2 regions of the Clostridium sp. CTA-17 genome follow, and region 2 is predicted to be linked to the other one. Evidence: a T-box and tRNA genes for the amino acid it is inferred to sense, from the RefSeq annotation. Region 2 holds a T-box; the other holds one or more tRNA genes.
What was found. A T-box is a leader RNA that pairs with one kind of tRNA and senses whether it is charged. The one in region 2 lies ahead of pheS (phenylalanine--tRNA ligase subunit alpha), so its partner is inferred to be a tRNA-Phe.
Positions count from the first base shown of each region.

Region 1: it encodes a tRNA-Phe, which carries the amino acid that the T-box ahead of pheS (phenylalanine--tRNA ligase subunit alpha) is inferred to sense. The anticodon was not compared.

Region 1 covers NZ_BAAABF010000014.1:20,295-36,728, reverse strand. The annotation lists rRNA gene rrf (5S ribosomal RNA) at 37-154, shown strand; tRNA gene ACYUCG_RS14710 (tRNA-Asn) at 161-235, shown strand; rRNA gene rrf (5S ribosomal RNA) at 238-355, shown strand; tRNA gene ACYUCG_RS14700 (tRNA-Phe) at 1,418-1,493, shown strand; tRNA gene ACYUCG_RS14695 (tRNA-Cys) at 1,498-1,572, shown strand; gene ACYUCG_RS14690 (S66 peptidase family protein) at 1,943-2,824, opposite strand; gene ACYUCG_RS14685 (magnesium transporter CorA family protein) at 2,916-3,860, opposite strand; gene ACYUCG_RS14680 (hypothetical protein) at 4,135-4,632, shown strand; gene ACYUCG_RS14675 (M20 family metallopeptidase) at 4,661-5,830, opposite strand; gene ACYUCG_RS14670 (sigma factor G inhibitor Gin) at 5,986-6,162, shown strand; gene ACYUCG_RS14665 (aminotransferase class I/II-fold pyridoxal phosphate-dependent enzyme) at 6,180-7,610, shown strand; gene ACYUCG_RS14660 (guanylate kinase) at 7,856-8,446, shown strand; gene ACYUCG_RS14655 (hypothetical protein) at 8,463-8,618, shown strand; gene ACYUCG_RS14650 (cyclic-di-AMP receptor) at 8,775-9,104, shown strand; gene ACYUCG_RS14645 (DNA polymerase III subunit delta') at 9,126-10,049, shown strand; gene ACYUCG_RS14640 (PSP1 domain-containing protein) at 10,052-10,957, shown strand; gene ACYUCG_RS14635 (DUF362 domain-containing protein) at 11,126-11,296, shown strand; gene ACYUCG_RS14630 (Mur ligase family protein) at 11,413-13,095, shown strand; gene ACYUCG_RS14625 (MBL fold metallo-hydrolase) at 13,145-13,798, opposite strand; gene ACYUCG_RS14620 (CtsR family transcriptional regulator) at 14,015-14,470, shown strand; gene ACYUCG_RS14615 (hypothetical protein) at 14,490-15,017, shown strand; gene ACYUCG_RS14610 (protein arginine kinase) at 15,001-16,014, shown strand; gene ACYUCG_RS14605 (ATP-dependent Clp protease ATP-binding subunit) at 16,039-16,434, shown strand, end outside.
Region 2 covers NZ_BAAABF010000003.1:259,488-275,921, reverse strand. The annotation lists gene ytxC (putative sporulation protein YtxC) at 1-765, shown strand, start outside; ribosomal protein L20 leader region at 883-1,002, shown strand; gene infC (translation initiation factor IF-3) at 1,032-1,553, shown strand; gene rpmI (50S ribosomal protein L35) at 1,575-1,772, shown strand; gene rplT (50S ribosomal protein L20) at 1,802-2,161, shown strand; gene ACYUCG_RS07810 (TrkH family potassium uptake protein) at 2,390-3,730, shown strand; gene ACYUCG_RS07805 (potassium channel family protein) at 3,753-4,418, shown strand; gene ACYUCG_RS07800 (TrmH family RNA methyltransferase) at 4,444-5,217, shown strand; T-box leader at 5,432-5,659, shown strand; gene pheS (phenylalanine--tRNA ligase subunit alpha) at 5,830-6,849, shown strand; gene pheT (phenylalanine--tRNA ligase subunit beta) at 6,873-9,254, shown strand; gene zapA (cell division protein ZapA) at 9,335-10,690, shown strand; gene ACYUCG_RS07780 (histidinol phosphate phosphatase) at 10,940-11,719, opposite strand; gene ACYUCG_RS07775 (U32 family peptidase) at 11,976-14,327, shown strand; gene ACYUCG_RS07770 (endonuclease MutS2) at 14,341-16,434, shown strand, end outside.

The DNA of each region.
Region 1 (16,434 bases), on a different contig from region 2:
GTGTGCAATTTTGAAAGAACAAAATCTTTCTGATAATCTGGTGATGATGTTCTTTAGGGTAACACCCGTTCCCATTCCGAACACGACGGTTAAGCCTTTAGAAGCCGATGGTACTGCACGGGAGACTGTGTGGGAGAGTAGGTGGTCGCCAGGTCAGCATTCCTCGATAGCTCAATGGTGGAGCACTCGGCTGTTAACCGATAGGCTGGAGGTTCGAGTCCTCTTCGAGGAGCCAAATCTAGTGATGATGCGTTTAAGGGTAACACCCGTTCCCATTCCGAACACGACGGTTAAGCCTTTAACGGTCGATGGTACTGCACGGGAGACTGTGTGGGAGAGTAGATGGTCGCTAGGTAAGATAAAGCTTGAATTTTAATTCAAGCTTTTTTATTTTGTAATTTTTATAATATCCACATGAAAGGTTTAATTTTTAAAATTAGATTTTCCTGTGGATATTTTTATTTTAAAAATTATCCACAGAATTTATTGAATTAAAATATAAAATATATTTGTGGATAACTTTTGAGTTGTAATACTTGTCCTATAGCAAATTGAATTATATATTAGAGTTTAGATTATTTTTAATAAGGTTTGTAATATTTAAATTTATCTCTTAAGATTGTGAAGTTAAGTTTATGCGGTTTGAGTTTTAAATTAAGTTTAAAATCATAATTACATTAAAAATAAGATAAGAATATAAGAGAATATATTTATTAATAGAATCTTATATTTTTAAATAAAAATTTAAATAAAAAAAGATTTGTCTTTTAGAATTTATATTCTTTCTATATATAATTTGAATTAATTTTCAAATATTAATTTAACAGCTTTAATAGTTTTTTTCTTTTTATTATCTTTAATACTTTTTAGGACTATAGTAGTATTTACGTTATTATAAATAGTATAAGTTTCTGTTGATAAATTTTTTCTTGTTTTACTTGTAGATAAATTTTAAGAAATTATCTAATAAAAAGTTTAAAATTAAGGAACACTTTTTATTCTTAAGAATACAATATAGTGTGGTTAAAATATTAAATTATAGTTATAAATTTAATTAATAAAAAGTAATGTATAAAAAAATAAGGTATAGAAAAATAAGTTATAAGAATAAATCATAAAAATAGATTATGAAAATAAATTGTAGAAAAGTAATTCAAAATTAAAATATAGTAATTTACTAATTAATTCAATATGAGTGAAGTCTTTATCACATAAAAATAATATTTTTAAGTTAAATTAATATTATTTTTATAAAAGGAGCTTTTTAGTGGCTTTATAATGTATTTTTTGTTATATATTAATCTAATAAATATATTTTTATAAAAAAAATCATAAAATTTTTAAAAAATGTATTGACATATTAGCTATATATCTATATAATTAATACTTGTGAAGAGCAAATGTTCTTTGGTGGTAAGGCTCGATAGCTCAGTCGGTAGAGCAGAGGACTGAAAATCCTCGTGTCGCTGGTTCGATTCCTGCTCGAGCCACCAGTGTGGCGCTATAGCCAAGTGGTAAGGCAGAGGTCTGCAAAACCTTTATTCCCCGGTTCAAATCCGGGTGGCGCCTCCATAAAAAACCTCAGTAACTTTACTGAGGTTTTTGCTTTGCAGAAATTTACATATACACACTAAATTTTATTCCAAACACTAAGAATTAAGTGGATTTATATTTTATAAATCCACTTTTTTCATTAAACATTAAAAGGGACATGTTAATATGTCTTTTTTAGTTTATTTAGCATAAATAAAAGTAAATGTTATGCAGTATCTGAAACTCTCTCCTTTATTCTTCTTAAACCTTATTATAAATAAAAGTACATTTTATGTGGTAGCTAATAAATTCTTATAGCCTTAGTGCAATCTACATGTTTTATTGATGGTTATGATATTAGTTTATCCTTAGCTAGAATATTGACTCCACTATTAACCATAAGAAATATTTAATATTTTATTATTAGTTTATCTTTAGCTGCGTCGAAAAGAATTGATGATCCTATTGGTAAGGTTATATTAGGATAGTCATGACCAAAAGGAATATTATATATAATTGGTTTTTTATATGGTAATAGTATAGAAAGTATAGTATTTATTGTTTTAGGATTATACGGTGTGAAATGTCCTATTAAAAAAGCTCTACAAGAATCTAGTTTACCTGAAAGTTTTAATTGCATTAAGTATCTATCTATAGCATAATTCTCTTCATTTACATCTTCAATCATGAGAATTTTATTTCTAGTATTTATTTCATAAGGAGTTCCTAAGGTGCTGCATATCATAGTTAGGTTTCCACCGCAAAGAATCCCTCTAAATAGTTCCTTATTTTCCACTTTAAAATCCTTTGTAGATATGTTAATTAAATTGCTTTCATCAGTAAGTAGTGATAGAAAGCTATTTTTAGTTATTTCATCTGAACTAATTTTAGAATTTATCATAGGTCCATGAAATGTTATTAAGCCTGTCTTTTGAGATAAGTAATTTAAAAGAACTGTTAAATCGCTATAACCACATAAAATTTTAGGATTTTTTTTAATTACTCCTATATCTAAATAGGGTAACATTCTTATACATCCATACCCACCTCTATAAGCTACTATTGCTTTAACTTCCTTATTCTTAAACATCTCCATTAAATCTTCAGCTCTTTCTTTGTCAGAAGCAGCTAGATAATCATTTTTTCTTCTTAAATATTTTCCTTCTTTAATTTTAAAGCCAAGATTTTTAAATGAGGATATATTATAGTTTATTACATCAACACTATCTCCACTGGCAGGGGAAACAATACCTATAGTATCACCAATTTTTAATTTTTGAAATTTCACCATAAAACCTCCTAAAAAAATAGAGAGCATAAATTGCTCTCAATAATCTTTTAGTTAATTATATGCAAAAATCTTTTTATGGTTACAGATAAATTTAAAACATATCTTTTTTATATAATATAAATGCTATTACACCACAAAGTATTACAGATAAAGTCATTATTATATGGAATCCATATGGATGGTGTAATAGTGGCAAGTAGTCAAAGTTCATTCCGTATATACCAGAGATAACTGTAAGGGTAGACATAAGGATTGTAACTGAAGCTAAGACTTTCATCACTATGTTTAGGTTATTAGAAATAACAGAAGCAAAGAAGTCCATGGTACTACCTAGAATGTTACTATAAATATCAGTCATCTCAATAGCCTGTTTATTTTCTATTATTACATCTTCTAAAACATCTTTATCTTCTTCATATCTTTGAATAACATCAAGTTTTAACATCTTTTCTAATGTAATTTCATTAGATTTTAAGGATGTTGAGAAATATACTAAGGATTTACTTAATGAGTGCAATTGTACTAACTCTCTGTTTTTCATTGATTTATGAAGACGCTTTTCTATCATAATACTTTTTTTATCTATTTGTCTTAAGTATAAAAGATAATATGTAGAAACTCTGTTTAGAATTTGTAAAATAAATCTTGATTTTTTAAATGAGTAAAAATTACGAACTTTGTTTGAAGAGAAGTCGGTTAATACCTTGCTATTTTTTAAGCATACAGTAATTAATTCATTTTTTGTATGAATTATTGCTAATGGATAAGTATCATATGTTAAGGAGTTATCCTCCATTTCTGTAAAAGGAATATCGACTATTATTAATATAAAATCTCCTTCAATTTCTATACGAGAAGTTTCTTCATCATCTAAAGGTGCTCTTAAAAATTCTAAAGGAACTCCTGTTTTTTTAGAAATAAGAAGTAATTCTTCCTGAGAAGGTGCTATTATATTAACCCAACAACCTGGTTCAAGGGAAGCAATTTTCTTTAAAGTCCCATCATTTTCACTTAAAGATTTATATATCTGAATCATTTTCTCCCTCCCAAAGCATTAAGTTATATTTTGTTTCAATTATCATTAAACAAGTTATTTAAAATAAAATCAAGATAATTTTTATAATTAGCTTAGATATAACAAAGAAAGTAATAGAAATAAAGAGGTACAAGCAATACAATTACTATAAACTTTAAATATGAGCAATTAAGATTAAAATCAATAAAATTTTACACTTATCTAGGTAGATTTAATTTTTGAAAATTAGTATAATGTGATTTGTTTATAATATTAAAAGTCGGGGGATTTTTAAATGGGCACTATGCATAAGGAAGTTGTCAAAAAAAGAAGGGATGTAGCTATTGTAATTAGTATAGTTTGCATGAGTTTAGCTATAAGCCTATCTAATTTTTTTGGCAATATTAAATTTGAGTCTTTTAATGCAGAGACAATAACAGATCCAATATTTCTAGTTTTAACATTAGTTATATTCTTTAGAGAGTATAGAAAATGTAAGACAAGTTATAAATATTCCATAGTAGCTAATCAACTAATGATTCATAAGGTGAAAGCTAATAAGCAATCAACTTTAGAGAACATAAAGTTAAATAATATTGTTTATTTAGGTAAAGATTATTCTAAAGAAGCAAAGGATTTTAAAACTTCTTCTTGTAAGAAATATGTGTGTAGTTTATTAGATAGAACAGGTCATTATTGTTGTATATATAAAAATGGTGATGGATATAATAAATTCTATTTTAAGCCAAGTAAAACACTTGTTGATAAATTAGAAAAAAACTTAGCTATTTAAGAAAAGAGAGTCTTAAGACTCTCTTTTTTTAATATAAATTTTCCTTAGACATATTGAAGGTTTCTTTAACCTCTGAAAGAAGAAAATCGCTTTCTATAAGATCTAAGGCTGTTGAAATAAGGGCATAAGAAGCTGAAAGTGCTTGTTCTTGAGCAAAGGATGATATTGTTGCATCTGCAAATTCTTTAGTTCCATAATCAATATTTACATTATCAACTATGTTTATATAAGGATGAATACAAGGTACCTTGTGACTTACAGTTCCTAATGAAAGACCAGCATCTATATCTCTTGGTTTTCCTATGTTTATTATTCCGTTTTCTTTTAAATTATGACTATATAATCTATTTAATACTTGATTAGATAAAAGCTCTTCATTAGGTGGTTCATAAAGTTCAACACAACTTTCTAAGTTCATTGTGTCAGAAATACAAGCAACAAGGTTTCTTATTTTATTTTCTATACATTTTGCAGTTTTTGTACTTTCTGCTCTTATATATAATTTACCTTCTGATTCAACAGGTCTTAGAAGAGGTGTAACGCCTCCTTGAGATAAAATAGTGTGTATGTTAGCTTTCTTACAGAAGCCCTTAGATAAAGCGTTTATTACATTAAAAGTTAGCATAGTACCATCTAAAGATGTAAAACTATCAAAATCTAAGAAACTTAATCCATCATGACCTTTAAAAGTTACTTTTAGAGGTATAATTGCCTTTGAAGTACCACTTTCAGAGGTTACTATATCTGGGTGAGCTGTTAATACTACATCTATATCATCAAAAATACCTTGTCTAACATAAGTAGACTTAGTTCCACCTAAATATTCTCCAGGACATCCTATTAATATTACTGTTCCACCAGACTTCTCAATTACCTTGCTTAATCCTAAGGCACTTGTAATTGATATAGTAGTAAGAAGATTATGACCTGTTATATGTCCTCCCTTAGATTTAATAGCATCATATTCGCATAAAAAGCATATTTTAGGGTATCCATTTCCTTTCTTAGCATAGAAAGCAGTATCTAAATCTAAAAATTTTTCTCTTACATCAAAATCTCTATCTCTTAGGAAATTACATATATATTTGCAAGCGTCATATTCTTTGTAACTATCTTCAGGATTATCATGCAAAAATTTACAAAGATTAAAGAGATCTTCTTTTTCTGTAGATAAATAAGAAATAACTTCCTGTCTCATTGAAAAAACCTCCTAAATATTTATAAGATTAGTTTGTGCTACAATAGAAAAAATATTAATTTTTATTTATTTAAATATTTTTCCTGCTGAATTATGTATAGAAAAATATTATGTGGAAAAAATATAGAAAAATAGAGATTTAAGGAGTGTTATCTATGAATAAGTCAATTTGTATAATTTGTGGCAAAGAGGGTCATGGTATAATGATAAGAGGAAAATTAATATGCACAGAATGTGAGAAAAAAGCTATAAGTTGTGATATTAATAGTGAATTCTATGAGTTTTATAAAAATAGATTAAAAGAAGAAGTTTATAAGAAAAAATTAGGATAACAGAGGAGTGGTTAACTTTGAGAAATATTCCTATAATTAATGGAATATCAATGTACTTAAGAGAAGAAATAGTACCTTTTTCTATGCCAGGTCATAAGAATGGACGAGGCTTTAAGGGATTTGAAGAAATACTTTTACAAGGTGATTTAACTGAAGTTGAAGGATTAGATAACTTGCAGCATCCAGAGGGAATAATTAAAGAAGCTGAGGATAAACTTTCTAAGTTATATAAAAGTAAAAAGAGTTATTTTTTAGTTAATGGAAGTACTTGTGGAAATTTAATAATGATATTTTCTTTGTTTAAAGAAGGAGATAAAGTTTTAGTAGAAAGAAACTGCCACAAAAGTATAATGAATGGAATAATAATGAGAAAATTAAAACCAGTTTTTATAAATAATATATTTCATTCAAAACTAAAAGCACCAGTAGGAATTGATTTAAATCATTTAAAAGAGCAAATAAGTTTAAATAAGGATTTAAAAGGAATAATATTAACTTACCCTAATTATTATGGCGTAGGAGTTAATATAGATGAGACTATAAAAATAGCTAGAGAGGCAAATTTAAAAGTGGGAATAGATTCAGCTCATGGAGCACATTTTGGATTTAACAAGTTATTGCCTGAAAGTGTACAAGAATTAAAAACTGATATAGTTGTAATGAGTGCTCATAAAACTTTACCAAGTTTAACACAGACTGCTTGGATGCATGTTAACAATGAAGATTTTATTGAGGAAATAGAATTTTATAAAAATATTTTTATGAGTACTAGCCCTTCATATATGTTTATGATGAGTTTAGATTATTCAAGAAACTTTTTAGAAGAACATGGTGAAGAGGCATATAATAACTTATTTAAGATCATAGAGGATTTTAAAAATCATATTAAGGACTTATCATATTTTAAAATATTAGATAAGGAATTTTTAATTAATGGGTTAGAAAAAAATATTAAGATAAATGATATTAAGATAGATAATAGTAGAATAGTACTAAACTTAAGGGAAAACTTAAATGGTAATAAACTATTAGATTATTTAAGAAGTAAAAATATACAGTGTGAAATGAGTGATAATAAAAATGTTGTTTTAATACCGTCACCATTTAATACTGAAGAAGATTTTAAAATTTTAAAAGATGCTTTAAAATATTGTGATATAAATTGTCTTAAAGATGAAGAAATAGATTTTTATTTAACAGATTTACCAGAGAAAAAATTAGAACCTTTTGAAGTTTTGGAGTTAGAGTATGAAAGAATTAATATAAATGATGCTGTAGGTAAAATAGTGGCAGAGAGTATAGTTCCGTATCCACCAGGAGTCCCTATGTTAATAATGGGTGAAATAATAGAAGAAAGACATATTAAATTACTTAATGAGTATATGAAAAATAAAGTAGATTTAATAGGGATAAAGGATAAAAAAGTTAAGGTAATAAAGAATAAGTAAATACTTAAAGAATATATTAGTTAGGTTGTATCGAAGTTGGGAGTTAAATAAAGAATATAATAAGTATTTTTTATTTATAAGATTTTGGTACAACCTTTTTAATTTATTAAATAAACGATTAGAAGATTATTTGATATAATAATCCTTGTATTAAAATTATTACATAAGACTTTTTAGGGAGTTTTATAGAATTTATTTAATATATTTTTAGAGAAAAAAACGTGTTTATATAGATTGGAGTAGTTATGGGTAAAATATTTTGCATAATGGGGAAAAGTGGTTCTGGTAAGGATACTATTTTAAAAGAGATAAATAAGGTTGAAGATTTAAATTTAAAAACTATAGTTACATATACAACTAGACCTAAAAGAAATAATGAAACAGATGGAGTGGAATATTTCTTTATAGATAAAGAAAAGCTAGATGATTTTAATAGAGAAGGTAAGATAATAGAATGTAGAGTTTATGATACTGTTCATGGAAAATGGTATTACCTAACTGTAGATGATGGCCAAATAAACTTAGAAGAAAATAATTATATAGTTATTGTAACTTTAGAGGCTTATTCTGAGTTTAGAAAATATTTTGGAGATGAGAAATTAGTACCACTTTACATAGACTTAGATGATGGAGTTAGACTTGAAAGAGCATTAAAAAGAGAGAGAGAACAGAAAAGTCCTAATTATAATGAGATGTGCAGAAGATTTTTAGCAGATAATGAAGATTTTAGTGAAGATAAATTACTAAATAACAATATAATTAAGAAATATAACAATTACAATTTAGAAGAATGTATAAGTGAAATATATGATGTAATAAGAAAAACTTCTAAATAATCTGGGGGAAAATAATATGAAAAATGCATTAAAGTTAACTTTTATTGGATTTCTAATAATATTAGTAGGAATATACTTAGCGGTTTCTGATATAGATACATATGGAGTACATAAAGTTCTTACTATAGTAGGAGTTATTTTAGCTGGTTTTGGCATAAAGAGCATAAAATAATTTAGCTATTAAAAATATTAATTTTAAATAAAAAGTAAATTATATAACTTATGAAATTAAAGCAATAATAAGGTTTGGTTAAGGGTTGTAAATAATGATATAATTATTTAAAACATAAATTTGAATTTTAGGGTAGAGATGTGAGGAGGACGTGTTATGAAATTAGTAATATCTATAGTTCAAGATGATGATGCTTTAGATTTAGTTGATGCGTTAAATGAGAAAGGTTATAGTGTAACTAAATTAGCTACAACAGGTGGATTTTTAAAATCAGGAAATACTACACTTTTAGCTGGGGTTCAAAAAGAAAAGGTTGATGATGTTATAAGTATAATAAAAGATATATGCCAAACAAGAAAAGGCGTTGTAAGTTCATCTGCAAGTGTTTCAGAACCAGGTGGAGTGTATATACCATATCCTATGGAAGTGCAGGTTGGAGGAGCTACAATATTTGTTGTTGATGTAGATAAATTTATAAAGATTTAAAATAGAAAGGAAAGTGCATAAATGATAGGTCACAATAAAGTTAGAGATAGATTTAGTAAAAGTGTAAGTAAAAATGCACTTTCCCATGCTCATTTAATTATTGGTGAGGATGGAATAGGAAAAAGTCTTTTAGCAGATGAATTTGCTTATAAGATTTTAGGAATACCATCACAGAGAGAACATGTAGATATTGTTCATTATAAATCTGAAAAGGCCTCTTTTGGTGTTGATTTAGTAAGAAATATTATAGCTGAGGCAAATAAAAAACCTTATGAATGTGATAGAAAGGTTATAATAATTCATAATGGAGAAAAGCTTACAGTTGCAGCACAAAATGCTTTATTAAAGACCATAGAAGAACCTCTTACAGGTATTTTTATAATAATTTTAAGTAGTAATATTGATTCTATATTAGAAACTATAAGATCTAGATGTCAAATACATAGGTTAGCACCTCTTAGTAAAGAGGAAATTAATTTATATATATCTAAAAAGTATAATGGAATAGATGATGAATTAAATAGAACTCTTATATCTTTTAGTGAAGGTATCCCAGGAAGAGTTGATAAATTCATGAATGATGATATTTTTAAGGATATAAGAAATACAGTTATAGAGATGTTAAAAGATATTGGGCATGGGAAAATAGAAGTTCCTATAAAATATTCTGATAAATTTTATAGCATGAAGGGTAACGAAGAGGAAATCTTAGAGACAATAACTATTTTTGCCAGAGACTCAATTATATTTAAGGAAATAGAAAACAACTTGTCCATAATAAATGGAGATAAAATAGATGATATTAGAGAAATAGCTAGTAATTTATCCTATAATAAATTAAATAGGATAATAAAAGTAGTTAATGAGGCCAGAAATAATTTAAAAAGTAATACTAATTTATGGCTAACTTTAGATAGTATGCTGATTAGTATATTGGAGGAATAAAAATGATAGAAGTAATAGGAGTCAGATTTAAAAAAGCTGGTAAAATATATTACTTTGGTCCTAATGGTATAGAGATAAAGAAGGGTCAAAACGTAATTGTTGAAACTGCTAGAGGTATTGAATTTGGAGAATGTGTAATTGGTATAAGAAAAATTAGTGAAGAGGATATCGTTGCACCATTAAAATCTGTATTAAGATTAGCTACAGAGGAAGATATAAATAAGCATAAGGAGAATAAAGCTAAAGAAACAGAGGCTTTTGAAATATGCTTAAAGAAGATAGAAGAACATAATTTAGTAATGAAACTAATAGATGTAGAATATACATTTGATAATAATAAGGTTATATTCTACTTTACTGCAGAGGGTAGAGTTGACTTTAGAGAATTAGTAAAAGATTTAGCAACTATATTTAAGACAAGAATAGAGCTTAGACAAATAGGGGTTAGAGATGAGGCTAAAATGATAGGTGGACTTGGACCATGTGGAAGACCTCTTTGTTGCTCTACATTCTTAGGAGACTTTGCTTCAGTTTCAATAAAAATGGCTAAGGAACAAAGTTTATCACTAAATCCAACTAAGATATCAGGAATATGTGGAAGACTTATGTGTTGTTTAAATTATGAGCAAAGCACATATGAAGAAATAAGAAAAGAACTTCCTAGAGTAGGATCTGTAGTTGAGACTGAACTTGGAAAAGGTGAAGTAGTAGGTAACAACGTATTAAAGGAATTAGTAAGAGTTAAATTACCAAGAAAAAATGAAGAGATTATACAGGATTTTAAAATGTATGATGTAAAATTAATCTCAGGTAGTTATGAAGGTGAAGTAGAGGATACAAACATTAGATTAGAAATTACTGATGAAGCGGATAAAGCATTAATTAAAAATCTAATAAAAGATAATTAAAATTAAATTTTTAATACGGTATAGGGGTATTCTTTAGCATGTTAATTCTAATTTTACTAGAATAGGCTAAATATGCTTAAAAGAGATATTAAATACTTTAAAAATTAGCAAAAATATGATAATATAAATATGGTATTTTTATACCAACATTTTAGGAGGTGTTTTATTATGGCATACAAAATATTAGACACATGTGTAAGCTGTGGAGCATGCGCTGCTGAGTGTCCTGTAGATGCAATATCACAAGGAGATACTCAATTCGTTATAGATGCAGATACTTGTATCGATTGCGGAAACTGCGCTAATGTTTGTCCAGTAGGTGCACCAGTTCAAGAATAATATTATTAAAGATCATCTTCGGATGATCTTTTTTTTGCAGCTTTAGGCTGCTTTTTTTATTTTAAAGTAAATTTTGAATAAATGTAGGAGAGTGTTGGAAAAATATAATATAAAAAATGGTAGGAAGGGTGAGTGATTTGAAACTAAAGGATTTAAGAGTTCTAGAGGGGAGAAATATAAAGGGAGAAGAAAATCTTATATTTATAGACATAGAGGAATCTGAAAGAAAAAGATTATATTGGTTAATAAGTGATTATGAGTTCATATGCAGAAAGATGAATATTGAAGGTACCTTAAAAGAGGCTATATATAATGAGTTTGGAGGATGTGCGTGGTTAACTTACTCTAATAAGGAATTAGCTTTATTTATAATTGAAAGCTTAATAGAGGGAGTAAGTGCAGATAAATTATTAAATGAAGCTGTAGCTAAAAAGCAACGTATTTGGGAATATAACTTATTAGAAGAGTGTTCTAAGAAAAAAATAGACTTCTTTAAAGAGGATGATGAGATAATAGTAGGATATGGAGTGAATTCTAAGAGAATAAGTAAAGAGGATTATGAAAATAAAAATTATAATCTGGATTTAATAAATAATGGAGTTATTCCTATAGTGTCCATAACAGGAACTAATGGAAAAACATCTACTTCAAGATTAATATACAAAGGTTTTGAGAATTTAGGGTATTTCTCTGGATTGGCTATGACTGGTGGAATAATTATAAATAATGAGTTTGTAAAAAAGGGAGATACTACAGGATTTTATAGTGCTAAAAAGGTTCTTACAAATCCACAGGTTGAAATTGGGGTTTTAGAGACTGCTAGAGGCGGTATTTTAAGAAAGGGATTAGGATTTAAGAATTCTAAGGTTGCCATAATAACATCCTTAGCAGAGGACCACATAGGGGTAGATGGTATAAAAGATATTAATGATTTATTAGATATAAAACTAATTACAACTAGAGAGGTTTTACCGGAAGGAAAAGTAATAATAAAGGCAGAACCAAAGCTATATGAAGTTCTACAGACAAAAGAAAATTTAGTTTTATTTAATTCTAAAAAGAATGAATATATTGAAAAACACATGAAAAATGGTAAGGAAGCTTGGTTTGTAGAGGATAAAAATGTAATATTTTTCGATGGTAAAGATAAAAATATAATTTCTAATATAAAAGATTTTAAGTTTACTCATGATGGTAATTCAAAAACTAATATAAATAATATTTTGGTATCTATAGCTGCTATATATGAAGTACATAAAAATTTAAAGGAAGTAGTGGATTCCTTAAAAAATATAGAGTGTGATGTCTATAACAATATTGGAAGACAAAACATAATTGAACTTGAAAATTTTAAGATTATATTGGACTATGGTCATAATCCAGAAGCCTTTGAGGAATTATTTTACCTAGCTAATAAGATCAAAAGAAATAAGATAATTTCTATAGTTTCATCACCTGGGGATAGACTTGATGAATACATAAAAGAATTAGGAAGAATAGCAGGTGAAAATTCAGATACTATTATAATAAAAGAAACCTTTGATAGAAGGGGAAGAGAGGAACTAGAAATAACTAATTTAATAAAAAGTGGGATAAATGAAATTGAAAATAAATCAGTAGAAGTATTATCAATAATAGATGAAGAAGAAGCTATCAAAAAGGCAATATCAATGGCCAAAGAAGGAGACATTATAGTAGATTTTACTCAACATTTAGATGTAGTAATCCCTGTTATAAATAAATACCTACCTAATCATGGAAAAGAAATTATAGAGGTTGATTTAGAAGACTTTCATTAAGAAAAAGACTATATCAAATTCCTAAGTAATGGAGTTTGCATATAGTCTTTTATATCATATCTTCGGAAGTTAGCTCTAATATTTTTATTGTAGTATTTTCAGGAAGTGATTCAGAATTTACTGATAAAACCTGATCATGAGTTATTTTAAAACCTTTCATTTCCATTAGAAATTTATCTACAGTATTTAAATAGAAACTTAATTTTGCAGTTTTATAATGCATTGGAATAACGTAACCAGGATTTATATCTAGGATTACCTTTTTCAGATTTTCTACAGAAATAGTTAAATGTTCTCCTACAGGAACAAATAATATATCTATATGTCCTAGTTGTTTTATAACTTTAGAAGAAAGTATATGTCCTAAATCTCCTAAATGACAAAGTGTTATGTCATCACAAAGAATTTTAAATATGAAGTTTTTATCACGTTTTAATCCAAAGCAATCATCATGAAAAGATAAATATGATTTAACTTTGCAAAAGGTATTTTGATAATCAACTAAGTCTGTTAATACTTTTGCTTCATCATTAATGTATTTTGTACAATTATGATCGAAGTGCATATGACTTATAGTAACTAAGTCCACATCACCTTTATAGGGAATATATCCTATATCTATATCAAATGGGTCCATTAATATACGTTTTCCAAGATTAGTTTTTATTAAAAAACAAGAATGACCTAACCAATAAATATTCATTAAAAATCCTCCTATAAAAATTATTTATATTATTGACACATATAATATAAATAAACATAAAATATAAGAATAATTTATTTGAATTGAATTTATTTAAGGAGATTTAAATAAAAATAATAGATGAATAAGTGTATTACATTGATTAAGTATGTCAAATGTATTAATATATATTGTGTATTAAGGTCAGTAAAGGTCAAATTTTGAGGAGTGATATATATGGCTAAATTGTCAGATTCAATAGAATATTTTCTAAAGGATTTATTAGACCAAACAGAAGATAACAATTTAATAATAAGAAGAAATGAGTTAGCTGATAAGTTTAAGTGTGCACCATCACAGATAAATTATGTTTTAACAACTAGATTTACCTATGAAAAAGGATATTTAATTGAAAGTAGAAGAGGTGGTGGTGGATACATTGTAATAAAAAAAGTAATTCATGAAGTTCATGCTGATAGAAGAGATTTAATTTATGATGAGATAGGTACAGGGATTACATACCATAATGCAGCTGCCATTGTAGATAATTTACTTGAACATAATATCATAGATGAGAAAGCAGCAAATCTTACTAAGGTTGCAATAAATGATAGAACCCTTCAGAGTTCTAAGAATATAAATGAAACAAGGGCAGATATTTTTAAGGCTTTGCTTATGGTATTGCTTAAGTAATTTATGGGAGTTGAAAATTTTGCTTTGTGAGAGTTGTAATAAAAATAATGCAACAATACAATTATTAAAAAGTACTAAGGGGAAAAAAGAAAGCTTAATGCTTTGTGATAAATGTGCAATTGAAATAATGAGCCTTGCACTAGAAGATGAGGAGATAAATTTAGAAGATTTTTTATTAGATTTAAATACTTATATAGAGTGCATTGAAGAGAGGGTTAAGGATAAAGCTTTAGTATGTAAAAATTGTGGAACAAGATTTTCTGATTTTGAAGAGGATAATTTCCTAGGGTGTGAAAAATGCTATGAAGTATTTAAAAATAGAATAATATTTTTATTAAATTTAGAAGAAGCAGAGATAAATCATAGAGGGAAACAACCTAAAACAATAAAAAAGGACTTAAAGAAATTAGAAATCTTAAATTTACAAGAAAAATTAAAAATTAATATACTAAAAGAGGAATATGAAGAAGCTATTATTACTAAGAAAAAAATACATGATTTAAAAGAGAGTATAAGGGAGGATAGTAATAGTGGTTCAATGGATTAGCCCCTTAGATAATAGCATAGTAATTGCATCAAAAGTTAAAATCTTAAGAAACATAAAAGGAATTAAATTCACTAAGCTATTAAATGAAGAGGAATTTAATGATCTTTTAAGTATGGTTTTAGGACGCTTGAAAGAGATTGATATTTTGGATAAATGTTATGTAGTTAAATTAAAAGACGGTGAAGAAAAAATAATAGATTACTACAAAGAAAATTTTGGTTTAATAAAATACTTTGAAAATAAGGATAATCTTATTTTTATAATGAATAAAAATGGAGAATTTAATATATTACTGAATGAAGAAGAGCATATTGGGATAGAATGTACAAATAGTGGATTAAGTTTAAGAGAAGTGTATTCTCAAGCAGATAAATTAGATGACTTAATTGAAGAAAAAATACACTATTCCTTTGATTCTGAATTAGGATACTTAACATCAAATATAAAAAATTTAGGAGCAGCTTTAAGAGCAAAGGTATTTATACACCTACCACTTTTAAGTTCAAAGAATTTAATAAGAATAATAAAAAAATCTTTGAAGGAAGAAGGAATTACTCTAAAGAGTATATACAATTCAGGAAATAAAGATATTGGCAATATTTATGAAGTATCTAATATGGAGACTTTAGGAATGTCAGAAAAAGATATTTTAGATTCTCTTATATCTATTACTAATAAATTAATTTTAAGAGAGAAAAACCAAAGAGATAATCTTTCAGAGGATGAGTATATTGAATTAAAAGAGGATATTTTAAGAGCCTTAGGAATTTTGAGAAATACCTATTCAATAGATAGGGATGAAGCTTTAAAATATTTATCTTATGTAAGATTAGGAGTTGAGTTAGGAATTATAGAAGATCTTACTTTAAAATCAATAAATTCTGCTATGATTGAAATTCAACCTGATATTATAAATAACTCATTAATTAAAAGGAGAGATATACAAAGTTTAAAAATAGAAAGAGCCAAAATTATTAGAAATGCTTTAAACACATAATTATAGGGTATTGGGAGGTAAAAGATGCGTCTTGATAATTTTAATGAAAATTCCAAAATAGTAATCAATAAGGGAAAAGAAAGTTCTTTAATGCTAAAACATGGCTATATGGGAACAGAGCACTTATTAATAGGATTAATTAATGAAAATGGACAATGTTCTAAAATTTTGGAAGAGAGCAATGTAACTGAAGAAAAGGTACTTAGTTTTATTAAGCTATATGTTGGAATTGGAGAGGTAAATTATAGTTTAGATGAGGTGCCTTTTACACCTAGATGCAAAAAGATTTTAGATAGAAGTGTTGAAATTGCTAATGAATATGGTCATAGTATTTCAAGACCAGAACACATATTATCAGCCTTAATAAAAGAAAAAGAAGGTGTAGCTAATTTAATTCTAACTAAAATAGTAAAAAATGAT
Region 2 (16,434 bases):
TCATGTGGAACTCACTTCGTTAAAATATACTATGGAAATAGTGACTTTGATGAAAAGATAAGAGAGACCATAATGTTATATATAAGTAATGTTATCTATAATGTTATAATAGAACACTATAGGGAAAAAGAAATGCTTCATTACATGAATGAAAATTATTTCTTTTTAAAACATGATGAAATATTAGAAATAGATTTAGCTATAAATAAAATATTAAAAGGAGAACAAAAGATTTGTTCTGATAAAGATTTTTATTGTTTAAATAAGGTCAATGATATTATAGAGAATATAAAAGAATTTATATTAGAAAATGATTATATAAACATAGAAGGATTTATAACATTTAGAATGAAACCTTTATTAAAGGCTATAGAATGTATTATAGATAAAGTAGTAGAAGATTATATGATTGAAAAAGAATATAATGAATTTATAAAACTATTAAAATATTTTGTAGATATACAAGATTGTAAATTAGAAGAAGTAAATATAATAGTTCAAAGAAATGGATCATATGAGGTTAAAGATTCTAAAGGACTTGATATCTTTAAAGAGTTTTTTAATGAGATTACAGATATTGCTGAAGAGGGAATAATAAATATAGAAGATATTATTATTAGTGGTTTAATAACTAATGCACCAAAAAAAATAAAAATATATAATGAAGAACATTGTATTAATAAAGAATTTATTCAAACCATAAAAAGTGTTTTTTGTGAAAGAGTAGAAACACATAAAAGTTACAATGATATTCTAAAAAAATAAATTTTTAAAATTATAAAATTCTAAGATTATGAGTTTTAAAGATATAAAACTATTATTTTATTTAAAAGAAATTGATGAATTGTGTTGACAATAAAAAAGAATAATGATAAGATAACTGATGTCAAGAAGAAACAGCCGTTTCTCACCTTACAGCTATTAATGCTAGTTTGGTCATGAATTTTATTACATTTGATTTTGGTAATAGAGGACGGCTTAAAACCGTCCTTTTTTATTTATATATTTGTGTTGGCTAAATTCTATCGGAGGTGAACAAGATTAGTAAAAATTTTGCAATCAATCAAGAAATAAGAGAAAAAGAGGTTAGATTAATTTCTAGCACAGGAGAGCAACTTGGTGTTGTATCTGGAAGAGATGCACAGAGAATGGCAGATGAGGCTGAGTTAGACTTAGTTATGATTTCGCCAAATGCTAAACCACCAGTTTGCAAAATAATGGATTACGGTAAATTTATTTACGAGCAATCTAAAAAAGAAAAAGAAGCAAAAAAGAAGCAAAAGGTTATCAGTGTTAAGGAGATAAGAGTTAGCCCAACTATAGAAAAGCATGACTTAGAAATAAAAGCTAAGAATGCTAAAAAATTCTTAGAAGCTGGAGATAAAGTCAAGATAACTGTAAGATTTAGAGGAAGAGAAGCTGAGCATTCACATGTTGGTGTTAAGATATTAGATAGTTTCTTAGCTCAATTAGAAGAAGTATGTTCAGTAGAAAAACCTGCTAAATTAGAAGGTAGAAACATGATAATGATTTTAGCTCCTAAAAAAGCGTAACTTGAGAGGAGGATACTTACAATGCCAAAAATGAAAACTCATAGAGGTGCAGCAAAAAGATTCAAAAAAACAGGAACTGGAAAGTTAAAGAGAGCTCACGCTTTCACTAGCCATATCTTAACAAAGAAAAGTGCTAAGAGAAAAAGAAATTTAAGAAAAACTGGTTATGTTTCAACTGCACAAGAAAAAGCAATGAAGAAATTATTACCATATCTATAAGATAAAACACGGAGTAGGAGGTCTAGAAAATGGCAAGAGTTAAGAGAGCGGTAAATGCTCGTAAAAATCATAAAAAAGTTTTAAAACTTGCAAAAGGATACTATGGTGGAAAAAGCAAGTTATTCAAAACTGCTAACGAATCAGTAATAAGAGCATTAAGAAATGCTTACGTTGGAAGAAGATTAAAGAAGAGAGACTACAGAAGATTATGGATAGCTAGAATAAACGCAGCTACAAGAATGAACGGTCTTTCATATTCAAGATTCATGAACGGAATGAAATTAGCTGGTGTTGATATAAACAGAAAAATGCTTTCAGAGATAGCTATAAATGATCCAAAAGCATTTGCTGATTTAGTTGAATTAGCTAAAAAGCACTTAAACGCTTAATATCAGATGCGAGTTTATCTCGCATTTTTTTTATATACTATTTATATTTTATAAGTTTAATTTTATTCAGACGTTTATCTGAATAAAATTAAACTTATTTGCAATTACAATTAAATAAAATTACTTTTAAATTCTAAAAATAAGACAACTTTACATATATAAATTAAAAATAAGATATAATAAAATTAAAGGAAAAATATAATATTAGTTTAAGTTGGGGGTTTAATTATGTACATTAAACTGACAAAAAAGATAAAATTTAGTGCCGTTCAAATTTTAGCTTTAGGTTTTTCTATGGTTATTTTATTAGGTGCTATAATATTAAGTCTTCCAATATCATCTAAAAGTGGTGAGTTTACTCCTTTTTTAGATAGTTTATTTACTTCAACTTCAGCTGTATGTGTTACTGGACTTATAACATTAAATACAGCGGCACATTGGAACTATTTTGGGAAAACTGTCATAATAATCTTAATACAAATAGGTGGATTGGGATTCATGTCCTTTACAACTTTATTTGCCTTAATGGTTAAGAAAAAAATAACCTTAAGAGAAAGACTTCTTATACAAGAAGCTATGAATACCTTTGGAATACAGGGGTTAGTTAGAATGATTAGATATATCTTAGCATTTACATTTTCAGTAGAAATGTTAGGTGCTCTATTATTATCTACTCAATTTATACCTAAGTTTGGATTCTTAAAAGGTATATACTATAGTATTTGGCATTCTATATCAGCTTTTTGTAATGCAGGGTTTGATTTATTTGGAGATAATTTAGTTGGCTATGCTAACAATAAAACCGTAATATTAACAATTGCAGCCTTAATAGTAATTGGTGGTTTAGGATTTACTGTTTGGTCAGAATTATATAATTATAAGGGATATAAGAAATTATCTTTACATTCTAAAGTTGTAATAATGATAACAGCTATCCTTTTAATTGGGGGAGCTATTCTTATGTTTATATTTGAATATAATAATCCTAATACTCTTAAATATATGAGTTTTGGAGACAAATTAACTAATGCATTCTTTGCTTCAGCAACCACAAGGACTGCTGGATTTAACTCTGTTTCTACTGCTGATATGACTTTAGCTGGGAAATTCTTAACTATACTATTAATGTTTGTAGGTGGATCACCAGGGTCAACAGCAGGGGGAATTAAAACTGCTACCTTTGGTATAGTAGTACTTACTCTAATTTCTATAATAAGAGGAAGAGAAGATACTGAAGTATTTAAGAAGAGAATTTCAAAAGAATTAGTGTATAAGGCTTTTGCTGTTTTATTTATAGGTTTTGGTATAGTGGTACTTGGAACATTAATTTTAGCAGTAACAGAACCAGGATTTTCATTAGAATATATTCTATATGAAGTTACATCAGCTTTTGCTACAGTTGGATTAACACTTGGATTAACTCCATATCTTTCAGCAATAGGAAAAATAATAATAATAATAACTATGTATTTAGGAAGAGTGGGTCCTATGACTGTTGTTCTAGCTTTAGCTAATAGAAAGAAACCAAGTGCATACAAATACCCAGAAGATAAAATATTAATAGGATAAATAAGTTAGGAGTGTAAGGCTTATGTCAAGTAAACAATTCGTTATTATAGGATTAGGAAGATTTGGATCATCAGTAGCTAAAACTTTATATGCTTTAGGTCATGATGTTTTAGCAATTGATTCTAATGAGGATTTAGTTCAAGAAATATCAGATAGTGTAACTCATGCAGTTCAAATGGATGCAACAGATGAAAATGCTTTAAGAACTTTAGGATTAAGAAATTTTGATGTGGCTGTAGTTACAATAGGAGCTAACATACAAGCAAGTGTTATGGCAACATTACTTGTAAAAGATATGGGAATAAAATATATAATAGCTAAGGGAAATAGTGATTTACATGCTAAAGTTTTATATAAGATAGGAGCAGACAGAGTAATCTTACCTGAGAAGGATATGGGAGTTAGAGTAGCTCATAACTTAGTTTCTTCAAGTATCTTAGATTATATAGAATTATCACCAGATTATTCTATAATTGAGATAGAAAGTCCAAAAGAGTGGTATGGAAAGTCTATGAAAGAATTAAGCTTAAGAAGTAAATACGGAATAAACGTAATGGCTATTAAGAGAAACAATGAAGTTAATATATCTCCAGATGCAGATGATGTTATTAATAAAGATGACATAGTAGTTGCTATAGGTTCTGCAGAGGATTTAACAAAATTAGAAGGAAAGATATTTAGACATTAATATCTTCTAGAAAGGATTATTTGCTTTGTTAGAAATCGAAAGTAAAAATAATAACTTATTTAAAGAGATAAAAAAGTTAAAAGAAAAAAAGCATAGAATAAAGAGTAATAAATATCTTATTGAAGGTTTAAGATTTGTAGAGGAAGCTATAAAAAGTAAGGTATCAATAGATTCAATAATTTTTACAGAAAGTTTTAAGGAGAAAAATCCTGAATTATTCTTAAAAATTAATGAAAATATAAAGCTTATACAAATGAATGAAGCTCTTTTAAAACAACTTTGTTCAACGGAAAATCCACAAGGAATTGTTGGAGTTATAAATATGCAAAACAAGGAATTAAAAAGTGGAGAGTTAGTTGTTTTAGTAGATAAGGTTCAAGATCCAGGAAATATGGGAACAATAATAAGAACAGCTCATGCAGCGGGTGCAGCAGGAATAGTAATGACTAAAGGTACTGTTGACATATATAATGATAAGACTCTAAGATCAACAATGGGTTCAATATTTTATATTCCAATTGTTGAGGATGATTCTTTAGATTTTGTAAAATCATTAAAGAAGGAAGGGTATAAACTTGTAGTAAGTTCTCTTCAGGGAAAAAATAATTTCTTTGAAGAAAATCTTCAAGGGAAAGTTATGATAGCTGTTGGCAATGAAGGAAATGGTGTCAGTGATGAAGTATATGATATTGCGGACATAAAAGTTAAAATTCCTATGCCTGGTGAAGCTGAATCATTAAATGTAGCTGTAGCTACCTCTATAATGATATATGAAAAGATAAGACAATCATTTAAATAAATCAAGAGGCTTTATAAAAGAGATTTTTAATAAAACTTACAAATATATTCTAAGAATTACTAGAGATTCTTTAATACTATTTGTAAGTTTTATTATTAACTTTTTATATAATCTCTTGATTTTTTTATAAGTAAAATTCTATTAAATATGAAAAAATAATAAATGCCTTGATTATAAATACTATTATATGTATAATATACTTTGAATTGAATAGATAAAAACATTGATAGAGAGAGTAGATATAGCAATTTCTTATCAGGGAAAAAGTGCCATGGACTGAAAGCATTTTTAGAAAACTATATTGAAGTTCACTCTGGAGTTCTAACTGTGAAATATAAAGTAGTAGTTAGCGGCATAGTCGTTATTTGAAATTAAGTGAGTACTAAGTTTATTTTAGTGCTAATTAGGGTGGTACCACGGATATGAATACCCCGTCCCTTGTTTTTGAGGGATGGGGTTTATTTTATTTTAATAGAAATGTGTCAATAATGAAAATATACCATTAAAATTAAATCTAAGATTAAATAATGACTAAAAAATAGATATTAGGGTTCTAAGAGCTTTAAGATAAAATCTAATATATTAATTATATATCAGGAAAGGAGAATGAAAATGCAAGATAAGTTAAATCAAATTAAAGAATTAGCTTTAGTAGAAATTAAAGAAGCTAAAGATAGTACTACTATTGATACAATAAGAGTTAAATATCTTGGTAAAAAGGGAGAGCTTACAACTATATTAAGAGGAATGGGGTCTCTATCTAAAGAGGAGAGACCAATAGTTGGTAAGCTAGCTAATGAGGTAAGAGAGGTTTTAGAAGCTGAATTAGAGGCTATAACAAAGGCTGTTAAAGAAGCTGAAAAACAAGAAAAGCTTAAAAATGAAGTAATAGATATTTCAATGCCTGGTAAAAAACAAACAATAGGAAAGAAACATCCATTAGAGCAAACTTTAGATGAGATGAAAAAAATATTTGTTTCAATGGGATTTGCTATAGAAGATGGTCCAGAGGTTGAGAAAGATTATTATAACTTTGAAGCCTTAAACATTCCTAAGAATCATCCAGCTAGAAGTGAGCAAGATACATTCTACATAAATGATAATGTAGTTTTAAGAACTCAAACTTCTCCAGTTCAAGCTAGAGTAATGGAAAAACAACAACCACCAATAAAAATGATCTCACCTGGTAAGGTATTTAGATCAGATGCTGTTGATGCTACACATTCACCAATATTCTACCAAATGGAAGGTCTTGTTATAGATAAGGATATAACTTTTGCAGATCTTAAGGGAACTTTAGAATTATTTGCTAAAAAAATGTTTGGTGATAAAGTAAAAACTAAGTTTAGACCACATCATTTCCCATTCACTGAGCCATCAGCTGAAATGGATGCTACATGCTTTGTATGTAACGGAAAAGGATGTAAAGTATGTAAGGGAGAAGGTTGGATAGAAATACTAGGTTGTGGTATGGTTCACCCTCAAGTTTTAAGAAACTGTGGAATAGACCCAGAAGTTTATAGTGGATTTGCTTTCGGATTTGGTGTAGACAGAATGGTTATGCTTAAGTATGGAATAGATGACATAAGATTATTATACGAAAGTGATATGAGATTCTTAAATCAATTCTAGTTTTAAAATAGGAGGTAAAAAAGATGAAAGTACCATTTAATTGGCTTAAAGATTACGTTGATATAGATATGACAGCAGAAGAGTTAGGCGATGCTTTAACTTTATCAGGATCAAAAGTAGAAGAGGTCGTAACTGCTGGTGCAGAAATAGAAAATATAGTTACTTGTCAAATAGATAAAATAGAACAACATCCTGATGCTGAAAAGCTTAAAATTTGTCAAGTAAACATAGGATCAGAAATGATTCAAATAGTAACAGCTGCAGATAATATGAAAGAACATGATAAGGTTCCAGTAGCTTTACATGGTGCAATATTAGCTGATGGAAGCAAAATCAAAAAAGGTAAATTAAGAGGAGAAGTTTCAAACGGAATGTTCTGTTCAGAAGAAGAATTAGGAATTGCTGACGGAAAAGAAGTTATTGGACTTATGATTTTACCAGAGAATGCTCCAATTGGTGTTTGTATAAAAGAATATTTAGGTCTTAATAAACAAGTTTTAGATTTTGAAATAACTTCAAATAGACCTGATTGTTTAAGTGTTGTTGGTATGGCTAGAGAAACAGCAGCTACAACAAGAAAAACTTACAGAATGCCAAGTACTAAGTTTGAAGTTAAATGTGATAAAAACATAAATGATGAAATAAAAGTTTCAGTTAATGATAAGCTTTGTAATAGATATATGGCTAGAGGAGTTAAAAATGTAAAGGTAGCTCCATCACCAACTTGGATGCAAGAAAGATTATTAGATGCTGGGGTTAGACCTATAAATAACATAGTTGATATTACTAACTTTGTTATGTTAGAGCTTGGTCAACCAATGCATGCCTTTGATAGAAGAGAATTAAAATCTTCTAACATAGTAGTTGAGAGAGCTAAAGATGGAGATAAATTTGTAACTTTAGATGAAATAGAAAGAGAATTAAATTCAGATGTTCTTTGCATAAAAGATGGAGAAGAGATAGTTGCGTTAGCTGGTATAATGGGTGGATTAAACTCAGGTGTTAAAGATGACACAACAGAGATTGTATTTGAATCAGCTAACTTTGATGGAACTAATATAAGAGTTAATTCTAAGAATTTAGGATTAAGAACTGAAAGTTCATCAAGATTTGAAAAAGACATAGATCCAAACTTAGCAGCTTTAGCTTTAGATAGAGCATGTGCTTTAGTTGAAGAACTAGGCTGTGGAGAGATTATGGAAGGCACTATAGATGTCTACAATAATGTTAAAGAAGAAAAGACTTTAGAAGTAAGTGTTCGCTGGATAAACAAATTCTTAGGAACTTCATTAGAAGCAGAAGAAATGAAGAGATGTTTAGATAGCTTAGATTTAAAAACTACTATAAATGGAGATACATTAGAAATATTAGTACCTACATTTAGAATAGATGTTGATATAAGAGAAGATGTAGCAGAAGAAGTTGCAAGAATCTATGGATATAATAATATTCCAGCTACTTTAATATCAACTAGTACAGAAAAAGAAGCTAAGGACAAGAAACAATTATTAGATGAAAAAGTTATAGATACAATGTTAGCATCAGGCTTAAATCAATCTATAAGTTACTCATTTGTAAGTCCAAAGGTATTCGATAAAATATGTGTACCAGAAGATAGCAGCCTTAGAAATGTTGTTAAAATAAAGAATCCACTAGGAGAAGATTATAGTGTTATGAGAACATCAACACTTCCTTCAATGATGGAATCTTTAGCTAGAAACTATTCAAGAAGCAATGAGATAGTTAGATTATTTGAAATAGGTAAAACTTATATTCCAAATTCAGATGAAAATGAATTACCAACTGAAAGAAATATATTAACAATTGGTATTTATGGACAATGTGATTACTTTGATTTAAAAGGAATAGTTGAAAACTTATTAGATTCATTAGGTCTTAAGAGCGCATCATTCAAGAGAATGAGTGAAAACCCAAGTTATCATCCAGGAAAAACTGCTGAGTTAATATTAGGTAGAACTTCACTAGGTGTTTTAGGAGAAATTCACCCAGACGTTAATGAAAACTACGGAGTAGATGTTCCTTGCTATGTTGCTGAATTAGATTTAGATGCTATGTATAACTTCTCAAAAACAGAGAAAGCTTACAAACCATTACCTAAGTATCCAGCAATAACAAGAGATATAGCTTTACTTGTTGATGATGCAGTTCTAGTTCAAGAAATAGAAGATGCAATAAGAAAAGCTGGTGGTCAAGTAGTTGAAAAAGTTGAATTATTTGACGTTTATAAAGGTGCTCAAATACCAGAAGGTAAGAAGAGTATTGCATATGCTATAGCTTACAGAGATCCAAGCAAAACTTTAAAAGATAAAGATATAAATAAAGTTCATGATAAGATATTAAGAGCTTTAGAATATAAGCTAGGAGCTCAATTAAGAGAGCAATAATAGTTTTAAATATGTTATGTATATGTTAAAATGTACATAACATATTTTTTATTATGGAAGTAAGAGGTGTTTAAGAAAGTATGGCGACTGTTACGGTAACAATAAATGGAGTTGAATATAATTTAAAAGGCCATGAAGACGGAGAATATTTAAAAAAAGTAGCTGAATACGTAGAAGAAAAAACACAAGAGATGGCAACAAAAAATAATAAATTAAGTGCACTTGGAGTTTTATCTTTATCTGCATTAAATATAGCTGATGAGTTATTTAAAGGAAACGATGAATATAATCAACTTATAGATTATTATGAAAAAATAAAATCTGAATTAGAAAAGTCCAAAAAAGAAATAGAAGATCTTAAAGAACTAGAAGGAGAAAGTGTTTCTTTAAAGGAAAAACTAGATAAGATTACTTCAGAGAAAGAAGCCTTAGAAAAGAATTTCAATGAATTAAAAGATAAAAAAGAAGAGATTGAGAAAAGCAGAGAAGAACTTAATAATAAATTTAATAAGCTAAATAATGAAAATTCTAATTTAAAAGAAGAGCTTAAGAATACAAATAGTAGAATGAATAATTCTAATCAAGAAATAGCTAATTTAAAGAAAGAAATTGAAAAATTAAAAAGTGAAAATAATAGTTTAAAATCAGCTAAGGATAAAAACTTATATGAAGTTGAAAAATTAAGTAAAGAACTTAAAGAGGTTAAATCAAATAATGCTGAGTTAAACAAAACTATAGAAGTCTCAAGAAGTAAAGAGAAAAACTTAAGTAATGAGATTAATAATTTAAAAAGCAAAAATAATCATGTGGAAAAAGAGCTTAGAGATCTTAAGGAAAAAAATAATAGCTTAAGCAGTATAGTTACTGAAGCTAAGAAAAACTTAGAACTATTAAATAAAGAGATTAATAGCTTAAAGGAAAGAAATAAGACTCAAAGAGAAGAAAATGAAAAATTAACTTTAGAAGGAGAAAATCTAAAGATTAATTGCAAAGAAATAGAAGAAAAACTTGAAGGTTTAAATAAAGAAAATGGACAACTTAAGGAAACTTCAGAGCTTTTAAATAAAGAAAAAATTTGGATCAAAGATCAAAATAGTGGTTTAAAGAAGCAAATTTTAGAGTTAGAAGAAAATCTTCAATTAGCTTTAGAGGAAAAAGATGCTTTAGGTAAGAAGATTTCAGAGGATATGGAAATTGAAATGAAAGCCTTAAAGGAAGAAGCTGAAGAAGTTAAGGCTGAAATGGAAATTTTAGAAGAGGAAGCTAAAAAGTTAAAAAGAGAAAAAGAACTTTTAATGGAGAACAATAAAGAGTTAAGACGTAACTGGCAAACAGCTAAGTATAAACTTTTAGATTTAGAGCAAAAATATCTAGATTCTCAAGTTAAGCTTGCTACTTCAAAAAAATCAAATAATGTTCTTTTAAAGAAAAAATAAAAAGTGTATTTAGAGACTGTAAGGAGATTTATGTGAAAATAAATTTCCTTATAGTCTTTTTTGTTTTTTAAGAAATATTCAGTGTAACTAGTATCTAAAACTCAGTTAATTTTAAGTTCTGGTCAATATTAATTTAAAACTTAGTTCTTAAAATAAACTTTTTATTTACTACACTGGATATTGAAAAGATAAACATTAATTAAAAGCTAGTTTTATTTTAACTGATTAAATAAAGTAGTTAGTGAGATATTACAAGCAAGGGATTAACTTTCTATTCTTAAAATAACAAGGAGTTAATTTTGTCTCTTCTAAGAATTTAGAAAGCTTCTCAAAATTTCTACCTACATGCTCTATTTTATGAGAATCTGAGCCAAGGGTTATATACTTACCTCCAAGTTTTCTATAGTATGAATAGATTTCTACCATGTTTTTAAAGGAAGTTTCATCATCTAAACGAGTAGTATTAAGTTCAAGAACTTTATTTTTAGCTATTAGTGTTTTAAAAATAGCTTGGAATTTAAGTTTAAAATCCTTAAGAGTCATTTCCTTATCATCATAAGCGCTGTATCTACAAGGATAATCTATATGTCCTAAGGTATCAAAAATATCATAAAATTCTATGCATTTAAGCATATTATCAAGATATTCACCATAAACAACTTCTTTAGGTCTTGTATCTTGTTTTAGAAATCTAGAAAGAGTAACATCATTTATAGAATGAATAGAACCTATTATCATATCAAATTTATCTTTGTATTTTTCATAAAAGGCAAAGTTTTCATCTACATTGTTCATTGCAAGTCCAAGTTCTACACCTTGTTGCATATTTTCTCCTCTATATTTACTGTATTCCTTTAAATAACCTTCAATATCAAGTTCAGCAAATTGAGGATGAGTTTTTAAATTATAATCTAAATGCTCTGTAGTTATTATTCCTAGATTATTTTTTTTAGCCCTCTCTAATATATCCTTAATTTTTAATTCAGAGTCAGCTGAAAATTCTGTATGTATGTGACAATCATAAAGCATTTTGTAACCTCCGCATAAATATTAGTATAATTTAATTTTATCATAACTTAGAAAAATATTAAGGGTACTAAATAGCTTTAGATTTATTTAGTTATTATTTTAAAGTATATCAATACAAATTTTTATTTTATAAAGTGCTTGAATTAAAAGACAAATAATGAAATGTAGAATTGTATTGTGTAATTGTGTATAATACAAAGTATTGAGTAAATTAACTAAGGAAAGACCTAGTTGAATTTTAGGAGAGATGAATTTTATGGAAAGAATAGAATTACTAGCACCGGCAGGAAGTATGGAAAGTTTAATTGCTGCCATAAACAGAGGTGCTGATGCTATATATTTAGGAGGAAGCAAGTTTTCAGCAAGAGCTTATGCTTCTAATTTTGATAATGAAACAATGGAAAAGGCTGTGGATTATGCCCATACTTATGGCGTTAAGGTTTATGTTACAGTAAATACTTTAATTAAGGAAAATGAGTTTCAAGAAGCAGTAGATTACATAGGCGTTTTATATAAAATAGGAGTTGATGCTTTAATAATCCAAGATGTAGGATTGGCTAAAAAAATAAGAGAATTATATCCAGATTTTGAATTACATGCTTCAACTCAAATGAGCATACATAATGGAGAAGGAGCACTTTTCTTTAGAGAAAATGGATTTTTTAGAATTGTTTTATCAAGAGAACTTACTTTAGATGAGATTAAATATATTTCAAAGGATTTAGGAATAGAAACTGAGATATTTGTTCATGGAGCTTTATGTGTTTGCTATTCAGGACAATGTTTAATGAGTAGCTTAATAGGAGGAAGAAGTGGTAATAGGGGAAGATGTGCTCAAAGTTGTAGACTTCCATACACATTAATTAGAGAAAAAGATAAGAAAGAGACTAAAGGATTCCTTTTAAGTCCTAAGGATATTTGTACTATTGAAAATGTAGAGGACTTAATAAAAACAGGAACTAGCTCTTTAAAGGTTGAAGGAAGAATGAAGAGACCTGAGTATGTTGCTGGAGTTATAGAATCTTATAGAGAAGCTATAGATAATTCTTATAGAAATATTAAAAAATCTCAAGAGGAAAATAAACTTAAACTTAAAAAGTTATTTAATAGAGAAGGTTTTTCTACAGCATACATGTATAAAAATGTTGGGAAAGATATGATGGCATTTAAAACTCCAAGAAATACAGGAGTTTTACTTGGAGAAGTTCTAAAAAATGGAGAAGTGCTTTTATTAGATGATCTTTCATTAAAAGATGGAATAAGAACTAATGATGATGGGTTTACTGTAAGTAAAATACTTATGGGAAATCAAGAGGTTACTGAAGCTAAAAAGGGAGATAAGGTAAAAATATTCCCTAAAAAATATAAAGCTAATGATAAGCTTTATAAAACTTCAGATACTAAGCTTTTAAATGAATTAAAGACCTCTTATGAAAATCCATATGAGAGAAAGATAAACTTAAAGGCTTATATGAAATTTAAGGTTAATGAGCCTATGGAACTTACTGTGGAGTACAATGGAAATTACTTTACAAAGACTGGTGATATGGTTCAAGTTGCAGTAAATAGACCTATGGATAAGGAAAAAGTTGAAAAGAACTTAAAGAAATCTGGAGATATTCCTTATGAAATAAGTGAAATAGAATACGTAACTTTTGAAGATGGTTTTGCAGCAGTTTCTTCTATAAATAATTTAAGAAGAGAAGTTTTAGAAGAGATAAGAAATTCTGAGATTAAAAAATACAAAAGAGTTATAGAAAAACAAAGTAATATAGAACTTAATGAAAAGAATGGTGAAATGCCAGAGGTTTTAGTTGTTGTAAATACTAAGGAACAATTAAGAGCTTCAATAGATTGTGGAATCAAAAATATTGCTTTAGATATCTTTGGAAAAAATCAAGGGCAACTTAATAAGAATGCTATAAAAGAATTCAAAGTTGAAGGAATTAATCTTTATATAAAAGCACCTACAATAATAAAAGAAGAGTTTGAAACAATAAGTAATATAATAGAAGAGAATCTTAACTTAATAAAAGGTTTAGTTACAGCTAATACTGGAATAATAAATAGATTTAAGGATAAAACAAATATTATAGGTGATTATAAACTTAATATATTTAATTCTTATGGTATGAAGTTTTATAATGAACATATGATGGGAAGCTGTTTAAGTTTAGAATTAAATAAAAAAGAGTTAAATAAAATGCTTAAGAAGTATTCTAAGGGAGCTCAAATGTTTGTTTATGGAAGACCAGAGGTTATGGTTAGTGAATACTGTCCAATAGGAAGTACCTTTGGTGGAAAATGTACTTCAAAAAATTGTGATAATCAATGTGTAAGTAGTACATTTACTTTAAGAGATAGAATGAATCAAGATTTTGCTATAAGAACTGATATATTCTGTAGATCGCACATATACAATACAGTACCTGTTAACTTAGTTCAGGAAATTGATGAAATAAAATCTTTAGGAGTAAATTCTTTTAGATTAGACTTTGTAGATGAAAAGTATGAAGAGGTTAGACAGGTAATTGAAGCTCTAAATAAGGAAGAAGCTTTAAAATTAAAGGATTATACTAAAGGTCACTTTAAAAGAGGCGTTGAGTAAAGGGGATTAAAGTATGAACGATAGAGTTTTAAGAGTTTTAGAATTTAATAAAATTAAGGAATTGGTTAAAGGATATGCCATTACAAAATCAGCTAAGGAGATGGTTTTAGATCTTAAACCATATGATTCTGTTTATGATGTAAAAGAACATTTAGAAGAAACAAAAGAAGCTTTAGATATTTTAATGAGAAAAGGAAATCCTCCTTTTGAAGGGCTTTATGATGTTAAGGAAGCTATAACAAGGGCTGAAAAAGGTGGAGTTTTAAGTATAGAAGGGCTTCTTAGAATAGGAAACATGTTATCTGTAACAAGAAAACTTTCTGACTTTTTAGCTAGAAAAGAAGAGGAAGAAGAGCATAGAATCCTAGAAGGAATGAGAGAAGGACTTATAGTACTTAGAGGAGTAGAAAGTGCTATATCAAAGGCCATAGTAAGTGAAGATGAAATTGCAGATTCTGCAAGTGATAAACTTTATAGTATAAGAAGAAGTTTAAAAGAAAAGAATTCCTCTATAAGAGATAAAGTTAATTCCATAGTAAGAAGTAATGCTCAATATCTACAAGATTCCTTATACACAGTTAGAGGAGATAGATATGTTATTCCTGTAAAAGCTGAATATAAATCTCAAGTTCCAGGACTTGTTCATGATCAAAGTTCAACAGGGGCTACACTTTTTATAGAACCAACGGCTTTAGTAAACTTAAATAACGAAATAAAAGAGCTTATGCTAAAGGAAAGAGCTGAGATTGAGAGAATATTAGCAGAATTATCAGCCTTAGTATATAAAAATATTGATGTTATAAAAGTTAACTTTAATATAATAGTTGAATTAGACTTTATATTTGCAAAGGCTAAATATGGTAGTGATTTAGGTGGAACAATGCCTATAGTAAATGAAGAAGGAGTAATAGATTTAATGGATGCGAGACATCCACTAATTCCTAAAGATAAAGTTGTTTCTTCTGATATTTATTTAGGAAGAGAATTTTCAACATTACTTATAACAGGGCCAAATACTGGTGGTAAAACTGTAACCTTAAAGACTACAGGGCTTATTGAACTTATGGGATTAAGTGGACTTTTAATACCAGCAAGTGAAAATTCAAGCATAAGCTTCTTTGAAGAGATATTTGCAGATATAGGAGATGAGCAAAGTATAGAGCAAAGCTTATCAACTTTTTCTTCTCATATGACTAATATAGTTAAAATAATGGAGAAAGCAAATAATAAAAGTTTTATACTTTTTGACGAACTTGGAGCTGGAACAGACCCTACAGAGGGAGCTGCACTTGCTATTTCAATATTAGAAAACTTAAGAGCAAGAGGATGTAGAATAATGTCTACAACTCACTATAGTGAATTAAAAGGATATGCATTAAAAACTGAAAATGTTGAGAATGCTTCTGTTGAGTTTAATGTTGAAACCTTAAGACCAACTTATAGACTTTTAATAGGAGTTCCTGGGAAATCAAATGCTTTTGAAATTTCAAGAAGATTAGGACTTAAAGATAATGTAATAGAAGAGGCTAAAAAGGTTATTTCTACTGAATCACTTCAATTTGAAGATTTAATACAATCACTTCAAGAAAAGAGTATAAAAGCAGAAAATGATGCTAGAGAAGCTGCTATCTTAAGAAATGATGCAGAAAAATATAAGAATAGATATAAAGAGAAATTTGAAAGAATTGAAAGTGTAAGAGATAATGTTTATGCAGATGCTAGAAGAGAAGCAAAGCAAATTTTAGATTCAGCTAAGGAAGAAGCTGATGCTATTCTTAAAAATATGAGAGATCTAGAAAGAATGGGTATTTCTAGTGATGCAAGAAGAAAGCTTGAGGCTGAAAGAGGAAAGCTTAGAGATAAAATAAGTGATGCAGAGGCTAGACTTCAAAAGAAAAAAGAAGAGCAAAAAGGAGAAGAACTTAAAAAGATTGAGGTTGGAATGGAAGCCTTATTACCTTCAATAAACCAAAAAGTCATAGTTCTTTCTAAGCCAGACAATAAAGGGGAAGTTCAAGTTCAAGCTGGAATTATGAAAATAAATGTTAAAGCTAAGGATTTAAGAGTAGCCAAGGAAACTAAAGAAGAAAAGAAAATTAAGAAGAGA